Regions from separate parts of the Exiguobacterium sp. s80 genome, predicted to be linked through region 2. Evidence: riboswitches for the same ligand, from Rfam matches in the RefSeq annotation. Region 2 holds a riboswitch; the other holds the start of a gene.

Region 1 (8,348 bases), 280 kb from region 2:
TCGTCTGTGGCGTCACACCTGTGACGAATCCGACATCAACGACGATGTTCAAAGCGTTGATCGCGATTAAAACACGAAACCCGATCATCTTCGCCTTCCACCCGTCAGCGCAAAACTGCTCACTCGAAGCAGCGAAAACATTACGTGACGCGGCTGTCAAAGCGGGCGCACCGCGTGACTGTATCCAGTGGGTCGAACAACCGTCACTCGAAGCAACAAAAGTCTTGATGAACCACACGGATATCGCGATGGTCCTTGCGACCGGCGGAGCCGGCATGGTCAAATCAGCCTATTCAACAGGAAAACCGGCACTCGGTGTCGGACCGGGGAATGTCCCGTGTTACATCGAAAAAACAGCGAAAATCAAACGTGCCGTCAGTGACCTTGTCCTCTCCAAAACGTTTGATAACGGCATGATTTGTGCATCGGAGCAAGCAGTCATCATCGATCAGGAAATCTACGCGGAAGTTCGGGCGGAGATGGAAGCACTCGGTTGCTACTTCTGTACAGCAGATGAGAAAAAACGTCTCGAAGCGCTCGTCATCAAAACCGATACATGTGCCGTCAATGCCGACATCGTCGGGAAACCAGCAACCTGGATCGCAGCAAAAGCCGGCATCGACGTCCCGAGCAACACCGTCATGCTCGTCGCAGAACTTGAAAAAGTCGGCTCAGAAGAACCACTCTCACACGAAAAACTAAGCCCTGTCCTTGGTGCGTATAGCGTCCAGTCAACGGAAGATGCGTTCCATGTCGCCGAACGGATGCTTGAAATCGGTGGCCTCGGTCATACGGCAGTCATCCACACGACGAATGACGACTTGATGACGGCATTCGGAATGCGGATGAAAGCCTGCCGGATTCTCGTCAACAGCCCGTCAGCACACGGTGGGATTGGTGATCTGTATAACGAATTGACACCATCACTGACACTCGGTTGCGGCTCTTACGGGAAAAACTCCGTCTCTGAAAACGTAACGGCGAAACATCTACTCAATGTCAAGAAGGTGGCGAGACGACGCGTGAACATGCAGTGGTTCAAAGTACCGGAAAAGATTTTCTTTGAAAAAAATTCAGTTCAATACTTGAAATCGATTCAAGATGTCTCACGTGCGTTGATCGTCACCGATCAAGCGATGGTCGAGTTCGGCTACGCGGATAAAGTCATCCGCAACTTACCGGCAGGCGTCAGCTACCGGATCTTCGACCAAGTCGAACCGGATCCATCGGTTGCAACGGTTCAGACAGGAGCGCAAGCGATGCGCGACTTCAAACCGGACTTGATCATCGCCCTCGGTGGCGGATCAGCGATGGATGCAGCGAAAGGCATGTGGCTCTTCTACGAGCAACCGAACGAAACGTTCTCGAACTTACGTCAAAAGTTCCTCGATATCCGGAAACGGGCCTATAAATTCCCGGCGCTCGGTAACAAAGCGAAGTTCGTCGCGATTCCGACGACGTCCGGAACAGGATCTGAAGTCACACCGTTTACCGTCATCACGGACAAAGAGAAAAACGTCAAGTATCCGATTGCTGACTATGCATTAACACCAGATGTCGCAATCATCGATCCGGAATTCGTCATGACGGTCCCGGCATCAATCACGGCGGACACCGGAATGGACGTCTTGACACATGCGACAGAAGCCTTCGTCTCCGTCCTCGCGAACGACTATACGGACGGACTGGCGCTAAAAGCGATCAAGATGATCTTCGACTACTTGCCACGCGCTTATGCGAATGGTGACGATGCCGAAGCACGCGAAAAAGTTCACAATGCGTCAACGATGGCCGGAATGGCGTTTGCCAATGCCTTCCTCGGGATTAACCATTCGATCGCGCACAAAATCGGTGGGGAGTTCCACACGCCACACGGTCGCACGAATGCGATTCTGATGCCACACGTCATCCGCTACAATGCAGCGAAACCGACGAAACTCGCTTCGTTCCCGAAATATGAATCATTCATCGCTGATGAACGGTACGCAGAAATCGCGCGTTATCTCGGACTACCGGCAGCGACGACGGAACAAGGTGTCGAGTCACTAATCCAAGCGATCACAGAACTCGGACAACAGTTGAACATCAAAATGTCATTCAAAGCCCAAGGCATCAAAAAAGCCGACTTTGAAGCAAAACTCGACAAGATGGCCGTCGATGCATTCGAAGATCAATGTACGACAGCGAATCCAAAAATGCCGCTCGTGACGGAACTTCGGAACATCATGGAGCTTGCGTACGAAGGCGTATAACAGAGAAAAAAATCATGGCAATTCAAAAGAGCCTTGCTTCCGGTCGACGGAGGCAAGGCTTTCGTTCGTAATCAGAAGAGACACCGATAAAACTGTCTTGTCATTATTGACAGATATTTCTAAGACCGCTAAAGTGAAGGTAACTTGAATAGAATCACTAGGGGTGTTGCTAAACTGAGATGAGTAGATACTCAAACCCTTTGAACCTGAACTAGTTCGTACTAGCGTAGGGAAGTGTAGACTCTAATAAACCAGCGAAGACCAGTCTGTCGGTTTTTTGTTATGTGATTATTTAGACGTGCGCAACTTTCCTTTTGGAGAGTTGCGCTTTTTTTTGTTTACGACTTCGCTATTTAAGTTGCAAAAGACGATGAAGGAGTGGAAGACAGTGAACAGAACAGTGTTAGTGACGGGAAGCAGTCGGGGACTTGGCGCGACAATTGCAAGAGTATTGGTGAACAACGGGTTTAAAGTTGTGATTAATTATTATAAGAGCGAGGATGCGGCAGAGGAACTCGTAAATGAGCTCGGTGCAGAACATGCCATTGCCCTGTATGCGGATGTCACGAAGCGACAAGACGTCGAGACATTGATGCAGTCAGCGACAGCTCATTACGGACAAATCGATGTCGTAATCAATAATGCATTAGTCGATTTTAAGTTCGATCCGCGCGCTCAAAAATCATTCATCGATTTGGAATGGGAAGATTATCAAAAACAGTTGGATGGCACGTTGAAAGCAGCGTTCCACGTCGTGCAAAGTGTTCTGCCGCAATTCATTGAACGAAATAACGGCACCATCATCAGCATCGGCACGAATCTGTATCAAAACCCGGTAGTTCCCTATCACGAATATACGACGGCAAAAGCAGGGTTGATCGGCTTTACGCGTAATCTTGCATCAGAGCTAGGACAGTACGGCATAAACGTGAATGTCGTCTCCGGCGGCTTGTTGAAAGTGACGGATGCCAGTGCTGTGACGACCGCTGAAGTATTCGATTTAATTGCCCAATCAACTCCGTTAAAAAGAGTGACGACGCCGGAAGAGGTGGCGCAATTGGTCGCCTTTTTAGCGTCAGAAGCAGCCTCTGGCATTACCGGTCAAAATCTAACCGTAGATGGCGGATTGACGATGAACTGATGTCAGCGCTCAGGAGAAAGGAGTCAGGGACCTAAAGATGACGAAAACGAAGCAGTTAAACATCGGTGTTTTATTGTACGGCTGTGGCCATCATCAAGCGGCATGGTTAATGCCGGATTCTGCGATTGAAGAAATCGGGGAGAGCGGTTATTATCAGCGATTGGCTCAACTAGCGGAAGCGGGCTGCCTGGATGCTGTATTTTTTGCTGACAATCAATCTTTTCCTGCTGCAAACGCAACTGAACTACCGGCCTTTTGGCTCGATCCTGTAATCAATTTAACCGCTATTTCTCAAGTAACCCGCCATATCGGGTTAGTTTCAACGATATCGAGTACGTTTTCAAATCCGTATACAGCGGCGAGACAACTGTTAAGCCTTGATCACGTGACGAACGGGCGTGTCGGCTGGAACCTGGTGACGTCGATGACGGACTGGGAAGCGTTAAACCATAGTATGGATAGGCTCCCTGCAAGGGACGAACGGTATCAAAAGGCGGATGAATTTGCGTCTGTAATGGAAAAATTATTTTTATCCTGGGATCGAGCTGATTTCCTTTCGAGCCGGACGGACAACCGGTTAATTGATCCTGAAAAGATTCAACCGATCCATCATAGCGGGACCTACTTCAACGTAAAAGGTCCTTCGTCTACACCGCGTAGTCCTCAAGGGAAGCCGGTGGCAATGCAGGCGGGTGCATCTGCCCAAGGGATTGCACTTGCATCAAAGCACGCGGATGCCGTCTATTCGGTGTCGTGGAATGTAAAGCAAGCGAAAGCATTCCGGGAAAGTCTACAGACACAAATCAAAGAAAGTGAGTCACCGGAGCGGCAGATTAAAATCTTTCCAGGATTGGTTACATACGTCGGTCGAACCCGGAAAGAGGCGCTGGCGAAGAAAGCCGAACTGGATGAAAAATTACCGGTCGCGAATGCCTTGAAGCAACTGAGTTTCTTTTTGCAACAGGACTGTTCTGATTGGGATCTTGACAAAGCGGTGCCGTCCTTACCGCCTGTCGATGCGTTTTCAGGACCGGTCGGACGCTATAAAACGATTCTTGAAATCATCGATGATACAAAGCCTACACTAAGAGAACTGTTAGGTTATCTGGCAGCTGGTGGGGGACACCTGACACTGATAGGTACACCGGAAGAAATCGTCGATCAAATGGAGCTTTGGTTTGAAATGGGTATCGCAGACGGATTCAATCTGATGCCGCCGTCACTCCCGTCAAGCTTAGAGGATTTTGTAGACCTGATCGTTCCTGAACTGCAAAAAAGAGGATTGTTTAGAAAAGCCTATCAAGGGACTACGCTTCGGGAACATTTTGGTTTAGCTCAGGTGGGGCAGTCGGACGTGAAAAAAATCGTAAAGTAAGCGTTCCTGCCAATCGGAGTTCGGCGTCTGGGAAGTAACCCGTTCGTCATGAACGGGCTACTTTTTGTATTTACTGCAGAAGATTCGTTTTCAAATCACCTGGAACAGGAATAACTATACAAACAATCTAGTCAAGGGGAGGCGCTTTTATGGAGCGGAGGCAACAGCGAAAGGAACGCTCGCATATGTTACGCAATATCTTGTTTGGTATAGGACTCGCTTGTATTGGTTTTCTCGTCCTGTTCGGTGTCATGACCGTTCTCGTCCAACAAATCGAGAAGTCTGCCGATTATCAGGCGTTCGTCGAACTGATGCAGGACACGGACGTCTCGTGGACGACATTGGAATTGACCCTCGTGTTCCTCCTGTTTTTCATCAGCGGAATGGCTGTCACGTTGCCGGAAGCCGTCAAAGAGGGATTGACGAATCAACTGATTGGCGCAAATGATACGGGGAACATCTTGTCGATTTTCGGAATCGATCTCAATCAAGTCTTGGAACCGCTATCCTTCCGCGCCGAATATGGCAGTCCCTTCTTATCGATTTTCGGAATCGGTCTATTCCTAATCTTATTCTTAGTTTTACGGATCGGCGCAACGCGTGTGACCTGGACGATTCGAACAATCAGCTTTTTAGCGGCGAGTTTCGTCTTGTTTGCATTTACGTTCAACACAGCACTCGGGATTGATGTGCTGACAATTGATCAAGCGACCGTCTGGAACGGAATCTTCATTTTACTCTTTTTGACAGGTCTGTTTTATCTCGCGTTTTATCCACGACAACTGTCCGGTATGTCAGCCGCCTCCCGTGCTGCGATCATTATCCTGATGGTCGCAAGTAGTGCACAACTGTTCTTTACGGTGACGGATGAAGCGAAATATGAGGGGGACGCCTCGACCCGGACGTGGTTGACTGTTTCGAGTTTAAACGCAGGCAGTGACGGCTGGTATGATTTGATGCACGGCAGTCAAGTGACCTACAAGGCAAATGTCCTTGGTGCAAGATTAAATGTCCCGGTGACGTTTTTGAACGGGGAAACCGACGTGACGCGGTTGAAACGATCGATGGAGGACGTCGTCAACCGAATCGACGCCGAGCGCGTCACGAATCAACTGTTGACTGTCATCGGGGGAGAACGTCCCGATTTATCGAATACGCGTTTGACGCTTGACGCAGTCGATTACGGAACGGCACGAAATGTCGTCCTTGCGGTGGACGCTCGGTCGGCCGGGCAAACGGCGGCCGCTGATCAAGTCGAACAGGATAAGCCGTTCCCGTTTTGGCTGTTTCTGATTGTCCCGTTCGTCGTCTATCTCCTTGTCAGCATCCGGGCCTTTAACAAATTATACGATCCCGTCGTTTTCGCTGTTGCGACCAGTTTGATTAGCTGGTTCATCTGTTCGCTGACGGGGACATCGTTTGCACTTTTATGGCAAGACGAGGCTCTCGTCCGGTTCAGTCAAGAGACGGCGACGGTGACGACGATTCTCTATGCGACGGTACTGGCACTGATTGCCGGTTTCATCGGTTACGCAATCAAACGACAGCATCATGGTGATAGATGAAGGGTGAAAACCGTTTCCCGTAAGTTCGGGGAGCGGTTTTCTTTTTTACAAGTAAATTTGTAAAGGTTCAAGGTTAATGTAAAGCCAATTTGTGGAATTAGTTAAGAAGGTTAAATAAGACGGATGTCCGACCTATTCAAAGAGGCTATAAGCTACAATCAAAGCGTGTTAAATTAATTGAGCAGTCATTTATATCTTAGGGGGAAACCAGATGAAACAGGCTACAAAAATTATTATCGCTACCACGTTGATCGCACCGATGTTAGCACCCGTCATCCAAGTCAAAACACTCGCAGCAGATGACAGTGTCGTCAAACTACGTTTTCTAGAAACAACAGATTTACATACAAACTCGATGAATTATGATTACTTTAAAGATGCGCAAGATGAGTCGATCGGTCTCGTCAAAGCAGCGACAGTCATCAAACAGCAACAAAATGTCGTCGGCGAAGCGAACAGCTTCCTGTTCGATAACGGGGACACACTCCAAGGCACACCGTTCGGGGATTATGTCAAAAATCAGTACGATCAAGGCAACAAAGGCAAACACCCGATGTATGAGTTAATGGAATACCTCGGATACGACGCCGTCACGCTCGGCAACCATGAGTTTAACTTCGGACTCGATTTTCTGAAGTCAGCGATGAGTGCTTCAAGCGGTTCGATCAAGTTCGTCAACTCGAACGTCCTCGACGCCGTGACGAAACAACCAATCGTCGCGGAATACAATGAAGACGGAAAAGATTATCAAATCATTGAACGGCAAGTGATGGATCAAAACAATCAACCGAAAACAATCAAAGTCGGCGTCTTCGGTGTCGTTACACCACAAATCATGGCGTGGGACGCGGGGAACTTAACCGGTAAAGTGACGGCGGAAGCCATCATCCCGGTCGCTAAAGCGACGGCGAAAAAACTAAAAGACGCTGGTGCGGACGTCGTCGTTGCGCTGGCCCACTCCGGAATCGGGGATACGATCGACCAAAAAGACGGCGATGAGAACGTCGGGTATGCGTTATCGAAACTGGCCGACATCGATGTCTTGATGACCGGTCACCAGCACGGAAAGTTCCCGGCAGCTGACTCGGCATTCAATAAGTTACCGAACGTCGATGCCGAAAAAGGGCTGATTAACGGAAAACCGGTCGTCATGGCGAACACGCAAGGGAAAAATGTCGGTGTCATCGATCTGCAATTAAAACAAGTCGACGGCAAGTGGACGATCGATACGTCATCTGCGAAACTCGCTGACGTCACGAAAGAGACGGTTGCAGACGCCGGTGCGGTCAAACTGATCGAGAAGTCGCATCAAGGAACACTCGACTATATCCGTCAGGAAGTCGGAACGATCAACGACGATATCCAAAGTTTCTTTGCACTCGTCCAAGATGATGACTCGGTCCAGTTCGTCACGAACGCTCAAAAATGGTACGTCGAAAAACAGTTAAAAGACAATGCGGAACTCGCGAAATATAAAGACTTGCCACTCTTATCTGCCGGTGCACCATTCAAAACAGGCGGACGGAATCAAGTCAATGCGGCAGACTACACGTTGATTAAAAAAGGCCCGATCGCACTGAAGAACGTCGCTGATCTATATGTCTATCCGAACACGCTTGAAGTCGTCAAGGTGACGGGCAAAGACGTCAAGAACTGGCTCGAGATGTCGGCCGGTCAATTCAATGAAGTATCAGGCGAACAAACCGATTTATTGAACAAGGATTTCCGCAGCTACAACTTCGATATCCTCGACGGATTGACGTATGAAATCGACATTACGAAACCGGCGAAGTATGACTACAACGGCGTCGTCGTCAACGCGGATGCGAGTCGTGTCCAAGACATCAAGTACGAAGGCAAGGAAATCACGGATGAGCAGGAATTCCTAGTCGCGACAAACAACTACCGTGCAGGCAGTGCGTCGTTCCCGGGTCTTGGTGGCGGAAAAAACATCGTCTACAAGTCAGCGTATGAAACACGGAACGTCATCTCAGACTTCATCCAAGCCAAGCAGC
Region 2 (8,348 bases):
AAACGGAATAAAAATTGACGGAATTCCTCCATCAATCCGTCGAGTCGTTCTAAAAATTCATCAACCGACAAATTTTCGTGTTTAATTATCCGTTCATATTGAAACTCTAACTGGATTGCATACGTATCTTTCAATAGAATCGGTTTTAGTTTGATTCTTCGAAGATCATTCGACTTTTGGCGCGGACCACTAATCGTTGCATGCACGAGAGCAGCAGCCTCGAGCTTTTGAGTGAGTAATTCTTTTACTTGGTGTAATTCCACTGTAGTCCCGTCCTTTTCTGATTGTTCTTTCGAAACTGTAGCAAATTCCACCCTATTCGACAAGTAAGGTATCTTCATCATTAAAGGAGGAACGAACGATGTTCAAAAAACTTTTATCACAAATCGGAATCGGTGCCGCCACAGTCGATACACGACTCGACAGCGAACGCTGTGAGCCAGGCGGACAGATTCACGGAACCGTCCATATTAAAGGCGGCAATGTCGACCAAGAAATCGATCGGATTTATTTAGCGTTTAATACACAATATAAAGAAGAAGTCAGGGACAGCACGACATTTACGACGTTCACACTCGATCGTTTTTCGCTAAACGAAGCCGCCTTTACGATTGAAGCAGGTGTCGAACGCGAAATTCCGTTTACGCTTCAAGTACCATTCAATACGCCGCTCTCGGTCAGTCAATCGAAATCATGGATTGAAACGGGTCTCGATATCGCCCAGGCGGTCGATCCGTCAGACCGGGACGCCATCATCGTCCAAGCCAATGACCTCCAATCCGTTATCTTAGAAGCGATGGAAGAACTTGGCTTCCGACTCAAGAAAGCGGACACGGAAAAACTTCCCGGGCGTTACCGGAAGGATTTACCGATCGCCCAGGAACTCGAGTATTCGGCACGCAATACGTACTTCGCCCATAAACTCGATGAAGTCGAACTCATCATGCTCCAAGACCGTACCGGCATCGACATCGTCTTGCAAATCGACCGTCGTGCCCACGACTTAGGTTCGCTCTTCAGTGAGATGGCGGGTGCGGATGAGACGATGACGAAGCTATCCTTATCGAACCACGATTTGATGGACCGAAACGCCGTCAAACAACAATTAAACGATTTGATTGAACGGTACAGCTGATTTCCTTACCAGAATTTTCATCATGCCTGTAATCCACCAACAAAAAAACCTGAGCGATTGCCATGACTTTCTTTACGAAAGCTGAAAATTGCTCAGGTTTTGTGCAGTCTGCCGTCTGATCGCGCTGATCAACAGCGGCTAAAGCTGTACTTATCGTTTCGTTACTTTTGGTTGACGCGTAACTTGTGTAAAGAGACGTTCAAACGTTTCTTCCGTCCAGCCCATTTCCCAAAACATCAATTCGTAATAACAGCTTCTGACGAAATGGTGTTTCATCCGTTCCCGTTCTGCTTCAGTCGCTTGCGCCGCCAAAGCATCCAGCCGGTCGACCTGTTCAAAGACGACCCGTTCGAACCATTCCGAGCTGTATGTTGCAATCCACTGTTGATAAATCGGTGACGCCGGTGACTTCGTCAACAGTTGTTGTCCGACTTCATAATAAAGCCAGTAACACGGTAAAATCGCTGCAATCGTTTCCCCGAGTGTCCCCTCGCTCGCATGATGCATATGTGAGACATAGGCATACGCAGTCGGTGCCGGTTCGAACGCTGCTAAATCCGCTTCCGTAATAGCGAGCGGTTCAAAAAACGATTGATGGAGTGATAGCTCAGCCGCATAGGTCGATGTCGCATGTTCCGCGAGTTCCGCGATCGTCGCAAAATCCGTTGCCTTTGAGGCGGCCCGGGCTTGAATTTTTGCGAAATGTTTTAAGTAATACGCATCCTGCATGACATAATGTCGAAATTTTTCGAGCGGTAACGTCCCGTCACCAATGCCTGTGACGAATGGATGGGAAAAACTGCTGTCCCAATATGTTTTTGCGGCTTGCCGAATTTCTTGACTGAATTTCAACCTAATTCCCCCTTTTGTTGAATCAAAAAACGCCACACCCTACGAACAGGGCATGACGTGAAGAGACAACAAGAGAGATATTCACGCCACTTCCCTCCGTAAGTCCAAACTTAATCAGGTTCAAAGGGTCCGAACGTCTTCGTCGTCTCAGTCGGCCTACCGACTCCCCTAGTGGTCATTATTTAATTCCTCTTCACTATATCATTTTTTCAGTCACATGATCAGGATTTTAAATGAAATGTAGTATAGGATTAGGGACACGAGGTGGGCGGTTCATTCCGCCTCAAGACCGATTCCGTTCTGGGAGACGTCACTTACAATGAAATTAGCACCTGATACTACCTACTATACTCGGAGGATTTATACTATGAATAAAGCAACAAAAATCATGACCACGACGCTTTTAGCGACAAGTTTACTTCTACCGACTGCTGCTTCAGCAGAGCAAGTCGTCGATAAAACAATCATCACGCTTGGTGAATCGCTCGGGGCAAAGGATAAAGCCTGGGTACTCGCCCGATTGAATGCGCCGGAAGGCATTACGCCCGTCATCGCCACGGCAGCGGATGAAGAAAAATATTTAGGGAAAAACGTTCCCCAATCGCAACTCGGCGGCAATATGTACTCTTCCGCAAAAATCGAACTCGCTGAAAAAGGCGACGGTTTATCTGTCGCGACCGAAAACATTACCTGGGTAACAAAAGACATGTACTTGAACGCGCTCGTCACTGCAGGCGTAACGGACGCCGACATCACAATCACTTCCCCTTATAAAGTCACCGGGACCTCTGCTTTGACGGGGATCATGAAAGCATACGATCAAACGTCGGCTGAGACCGGCATTAAATTGACGGATGAACGAAAAGATTTAGCCCAACAAGAGTTATCGGTCACTTCCGATGTCGGAAAAACGGTCGGGACGGACAAAGTCGCCGAACTGATGAATGAAATCAAAGCAGAGATCGCCAAACAAAAGCCGGAAACCAAAGTCGATATCGAGAATGTCATCATCCAAGTCATTCAAAATAACAACATCCAGTTGTCGGACGCCCAAATGGAGCGGTTGACGTCATTGTTCAGTCAAATGGAGAAAGCTGACTTGAACTGGGGACAAATCGAGACCGGATTAAAGGGTGCCGGGCAAGATATCCACGCGTTCGCGACCTCCGAAGAAACGAAAGGATTTTTTGCAAAACTGTTTGACGGCTTAAGTAAGTTCTTTAACTCGATTTCCGGACTGTTCAAGTAACTGAAAACGATTTCATTTTCAGTTCAAAACATGGTAAACTAACTTTATCGAAACGAAAAGGTGGTGTAAAAGATGGGTTTTGCTGCGTGTAAGCAATGGTTGATGGAACAACTTTATCTGTTGCGCGCGATTTTTCATGAAATGGCGTTCTAAAGGACGAGTCTGCCCTTTTCTTAGGAACATCCATCTGAAAAATAAAGCAAAGCGCACCTTTTACGGTAAACGGAGAGCGCTATTTGCGTTCTCCGTTTTTTGATGCGCATGAAAGGAAGTTACTGATCATGATTTGCGACATCCAACACCTGACAAAACAATTTGGGGGAGCATCCGTCTTAACCGATGTCTCGCTCTATCTTAAACAAGCTGACCGCATCGGATTGATCGGTCGAAACGGAACCGGAAAAACCACGTTACTGCGTTTAATCGCGCAACTCGAAACAGCGGACAGCGGAACCCTTTATCTCAAAAAAGGACTTTCCATCGGTTATTTGGCTCAAATTCCACAGTTCGCAGAAGAATTGACGGGCCTTGATGTTCTCTGGACCGCATTTGCCCAAATCGTCGCCTTACGGACGACGATGCATCAGCTTGAACAACAAATGGCAAGTGCTGACCACCTGGACGATGTGCTAAATGCGTATACGCGTGTGACCGAACAATTCGAACAACAGGACGGTTACCTGCTCGACTCGAAAATCCAGCGCATGATTAACGGACTCCACCTCGATGCCTTGCTGACACGTCCCTTTTCTCAATTAAGTGGTGGCGAACAAACGAAAATCTGCCTCGGCCGGATGCTGCTGGTGGAACCAGACTTGTTGATTCTCGACGAACCGACGAATCACCTCGATCTCGCAGCAATCGAATGGCTCGAACAATTTTTAAACAGTTATCCGGGCGCTGTCATCATCGTCTCGCATGATCGCGTGTTTCTTGACGCAAGTGTCAACTTGATCGCTGAACTTGAAGATGGTGAACTGACAATCTACCCAGGAAATTATTCGGCGTACACGGTCGCGAAAGAACGCCTGCTCCTCGAACAATTCCACGCCTACACGGAACAACAAAAGAAAATCAAACAGATGAAGGATGCGATTCGGCGCTTGCGCCAGTGGGCAAATGAAGCCTCTCCGCCAAGCGAAAAACTGTTCCGAAAAGCAAAAGCCATGGAACGGGCACTCGAACGGATTGAGCGACTCAAACGGCCGCTCCTGGAAAAAGCGGTGCCTGACATCCGCTTTTCGTCGCAAGGGCAACTCAGTCAAATCGTTTACCGTCTTGAGGATGTCACGCTTTCCGTCGCCGGCCGGAAGTTGTTCGCGTCGCTCGATTTCGAAGCCGCGGCACGTGACCGGATTGGAATCGTCGGTGCGAACGGAAGTGGGAAAACGACGTTATTACGTGTCTTACTTGGACAACTCCAGCCGACGAACGGACGTGTCACGCGTGGTCCGTCAAATCAGGTCGGATTTTTATCGCAACACGTCGATATGCCGGGTGAAGAGCGACTGATCGATTACTTCCGCTCACACGTTTCGGCGGACGAAGGAACAGCTCGCTCCCTGTTGGCCCGTTTCCTCTTTTTCGGTCCACGTGTCTTCTTACCGATTACTGCGTTAAGCGGCGGGGAAAAGATGCGCTTGATGCTCGCGATTCTTGTCCATTCGCCGCTTAATGTCCTGATTCTTGACGAACCGACGAATCACCTCGACATTGAATCCCGCGAGGCGCTTGAAGAAGCACTCGAGCACTTTGACGGAACGCTGATTGCCGTATCGCACGACCGTTATTTCTTGAACCGACTCTTCTCGAAAACCTATTGGCTAGATGACACGACAGAAATCTTTCACGGTTCTTACCAATATGCTGCCGAAAAACGACATGCCCGGTCAATCGTCGAATCAGCGGCACCCACGCCCCGCGCTACCCGGACGCCGGTAGCCGGGAAACATCCGGCTTTAAATGCAGGCGAACTCGAACAGCAGATTCAACAGCTAGAGGATGAGGTGGCTTTACTCGATACATCACTCGCGGCGACACATGATTATGAAGTCCTCACGACATTATTCTCAGAACGAGAACAGCTCGTTAGTCAAATTGATGACTTCTATGAAAAATTGTTGGCAGTCGATCACTAATCAAAAAACGCATCATTTCACCACCGCTGCTTCATTAAGTGCGGTGGTTTTTTAAATTAAAAATGCTTTGATGACGATCTGTTTTTCTGAACCCGAAAAAATATATTTTAAATATTTTAAAAGAAAGTTTCGAAAAAAAGCTTGCAAGTTGTCTGAAAATTCGTATAATTCAACTTATAGCTATTATCAGTTTTTAGCAAAAACACTTTGGGAGGAACTATCACATGGATGCATTTCAACAAGCTGTACAATCGGGCGTCGATTTCGCCAACAACATCTTATGGTCTTATATCTTAATCGCCGCTTTAATCGGAGTCGGCATCTACTTCACCATTAAAACGAAGTTCATCCAATTCCGTTACTTGAAAGAGATGTTCCGTGTCACACTCGATAAAAATGAAAAGACAACAGATGATGAAGGTCAGAGTATTACATCCCTTCAATCATTCTTCATCGGTGCCGCGACTCGAATCGGTACAGGGAATTTGGCCGGTGTTACGATCGCTGTTACACTTGGTGGACCCGGAGCGGTCTTCTGGATGTGGATGGTCGCCCTCCTTGGTGGAGCAACAGCCCTTATTGAAAGTACGCTTGCTCAAGTGTATAAAGTACGTGATACAGGCAATAACGCTTACCGCGGTGGTCCTGCTTACTACATCGCAAAAGGATTGAACAACCGCGTCCTCGGAATCATTTTTGCAATCTTAATCGCCGTCACATTTGGTCTTATTTTTAACTCGGTTCAATCGAACACGATTGCCGCTGCTTTTGACAACGCCTTTGGAATCGACAAAATGATCGTCGGTGGGATCTTAGTCGTTCTTACAGGTCTCGTCATCTTCGGTGGTGTCCACCGTGTCGCGAAAGTTTCAGCAATCGTTGTACCAATCATGGCGTCACTCTACTTGATTGCTGCCATCTTTGTTGTCATCACGAACATCACTGAACTTCCAGGGGTTTTCGCAATGATCTTTAAGAGTGCATTCGGTATCGACCAGGCTGTTGGTGGATCTGTCGGTGCTGCAATCTCGCTCGGTGTTAAACGTGGTCTCTTCTCGAACGAAGCCGGTATGGGTTCTGCTCCGAACGCTGCTGCTGCCGCTGAAGTTTCTCACCCAGCAAAACAAGGATTCTTACAAACACTTGGTGTTTTCCTTGATACGTTGATCGTCTGTACAGCAACAGCGACAATCATCTTACTCAGTGACAGCTACGCTGCCGGTAATGGTGAAGGTATCGCCATGTTACAAAATGCGCTTTCTGAGCAACTCGGTGCCGTCGCACCAGCCTTTATCGCAATCAGTGTCTTCTTGTTCGCTTTCAGTTCAATTGTCGGTAGCTACTACTACGGTGAAACGAACATTGAATTCATCAAGAAAAGTAAATCAACTGTCTTTGGCTTCCGAATTGCTACGATGGCATTCGTCTTCATCGGATCGCTCCTCAGCCTCGGAATGGTTTGGAGTTTCGCCGACCTCTTCATGGCCGGTATGACATTAATCAACTTAACAGCCATCTCGCTCTTAGGTGGAGTCGCAATCAAAGTCATCAATGACTACCAAAACCAACGTAAGCAAGGTCTTGATCCTGTCTTCTCTGCTAAAGCATTAGGTATCGAAAATACCGAATGTTGGGACGATGAAGAAGAAGCGCGTCCAGCTGCTGGTGAAGCACCACCTGTCGCACGACGGTAAACATTTCTTTTCTACTAAAAACCTTGGAGGCGCGTTTAATCGCCTCCAAGGTTTTTTTGCTGCGCTAGGATTATCTTGGTCGTGAGTTGGGAAAATAGGAACAGAGAGTCACTAAGGAGGAATTGAATGTGTCGAAGGCCATGTTAATTATTAATCCCTCATCCGGGAAAGAATTAGGTAAAAAATACGCAGAATTTGCAGAAGGTACACTCGCTCAGCGCTTTGCAACGGTCGATGTCCGGTTCACTGAAAAAGAACTCGACGCAACAGAATTTGCACGTACTGCTTCGACTGAGCAGTATGACGCCGTCATCGCAATGGGCGGTGACGGAACGGTCAATGAAGTCATCACGGGAATCGCAGAACAAGACCACCGTCCGACGCTCGGCATCGTTCCACTCGGGACGGTCAACGATTTAGCACGTGCGCTCCATATTTCGACGGATGCCCGCGACGCGATCAACGTTCTCGAAGATGCTCCGATTCGTCCTTTTGACATCGGTAAGTATGGATCACACTATTTCATGAACGTGATTGCGATTGGGCTGATTGCCGATGCCGTCGAAGAAGTGAGTGTCGAACAGAAGACATCACTCGGTTCTATCGCATATTTCATTGAAGGATTAAAAGCCTTCAAGGATCATAGTCCCTACCCGCTCCAGTTAACAGCCAGAGAAAAATCTTTCGACGGCGAAACACCGTTACTTATCGTTTCGTTGACGAATTCCGTCGGCGGTTTCGAATCATTTGCGCAAGAGGCGCGTGTCGATGACGGATTACTTCATGTTTTTCTTGTAAAACAACTTGGTATTTTAGACGCCTTACAAGCGCTACCTAAACTATTGAAAGGTGATTTATCTGAAGCAGATCAAGTCGAGTACTTTACAACGAAGGAAGTCAAAATCGAATCTTCGGAAACACTTCCGATTAATGCTGATGGCGATACGGCAGGCAAACTTCCGATTACGGTCCAAGTTCTTGGTCAGCACTTAAACGTCATCGCTCCCACGTCCTAAGTACTATCCTTTATGAATATAAGCCCACCAAGCTGCATAGAATCGGTGGGCTTTTTAGCATGGACAAAATAAACCAAAAATGACCATTACAATATATGTTATAGAGTGATAACTTTGAAACAAAACTGAAATATTTCCCCTTTATTTCCGATGCTATAATCATTCTATCAAGAAAACATTTTCTACCTTAACTACATAGAACCTTCACCTTACAATATTGAAAGACTTAGTTTTACTGACGTCCGTCGCCTTTTCCCAATTAGG

The links. A riboswitch is a leader RNA that binds a small molecule or an ion and turns the genes downstream of it on or off. The one in region 2 is predicted to bind thiamine pyrophosphate.
Region 1: linked by a shared signal. The riboswitch ahead of KNP94_RS02850 (3-oxoacyl-ACP reductase) and the one ahead of tenA (thiaminase II) in region 2 are both predicted to bind thiamine pyrophosphate.

The regions. Positions count from the first base shown of each region.
Region 1 is NZ_JACSMP010000001.1:559,502-567,849, forward strand. Features, by position in the region: gene adhE (bifunctional acetaldehyde-CoA/alcohol dehydrogenase) at 1-2,252, shown strand, start outside; TPP riboswitch at 2,402-2,502, shown strand; gene KNP94_RS02850 (3-oxoacyl-ACP reductase) at 2,641-3,393, shown strand; gene KNP94_RS02855 (LLM class flavin-dependent oxidoreductase) at 3,431-4,768, shown strand; gene KNP94_RS02860 (hypothetical protein) at 4,918-6,333, shown strand; gene KNP94_RS02865 (bifunctional 2',3'-cyclic-nucleotide 2'-phosphodiesterase/3'-nucleotidase) at 6,545-8,348, shown strand, end outside.
Region 2 is NZ_JACSMP010000001.1:281,458-289,805, reverse strand. Features, by position in the region: gene KNP94_RS01485 (class I SAM-dependent methyltransferase) at 1-263, opposite strand, end outside; gene KNP94_RS01480 (sporulation protein) at 362-1,135, shown strand; gene tenA (thiaminase II) at 1,286-1,987, opposite strand; TPP riboswitch at 2,062-2,167, opposite strand; gene KNP94_RS01470 (DUF1002 domain-containing protein) at 2,355-3,236, shown strand; gene abc-f (ribosomal protection-like ABC-F family protein) at 3,518-5,374, shown strand; gene KNP94_RS01460 (alanine/glycine:cation symporter family protein) at 5,599-7,068, shown strand; gene KNP94_RS01455 (diacylglycerol/lipid kinase family protein) at 7,197-8,084, shown strand.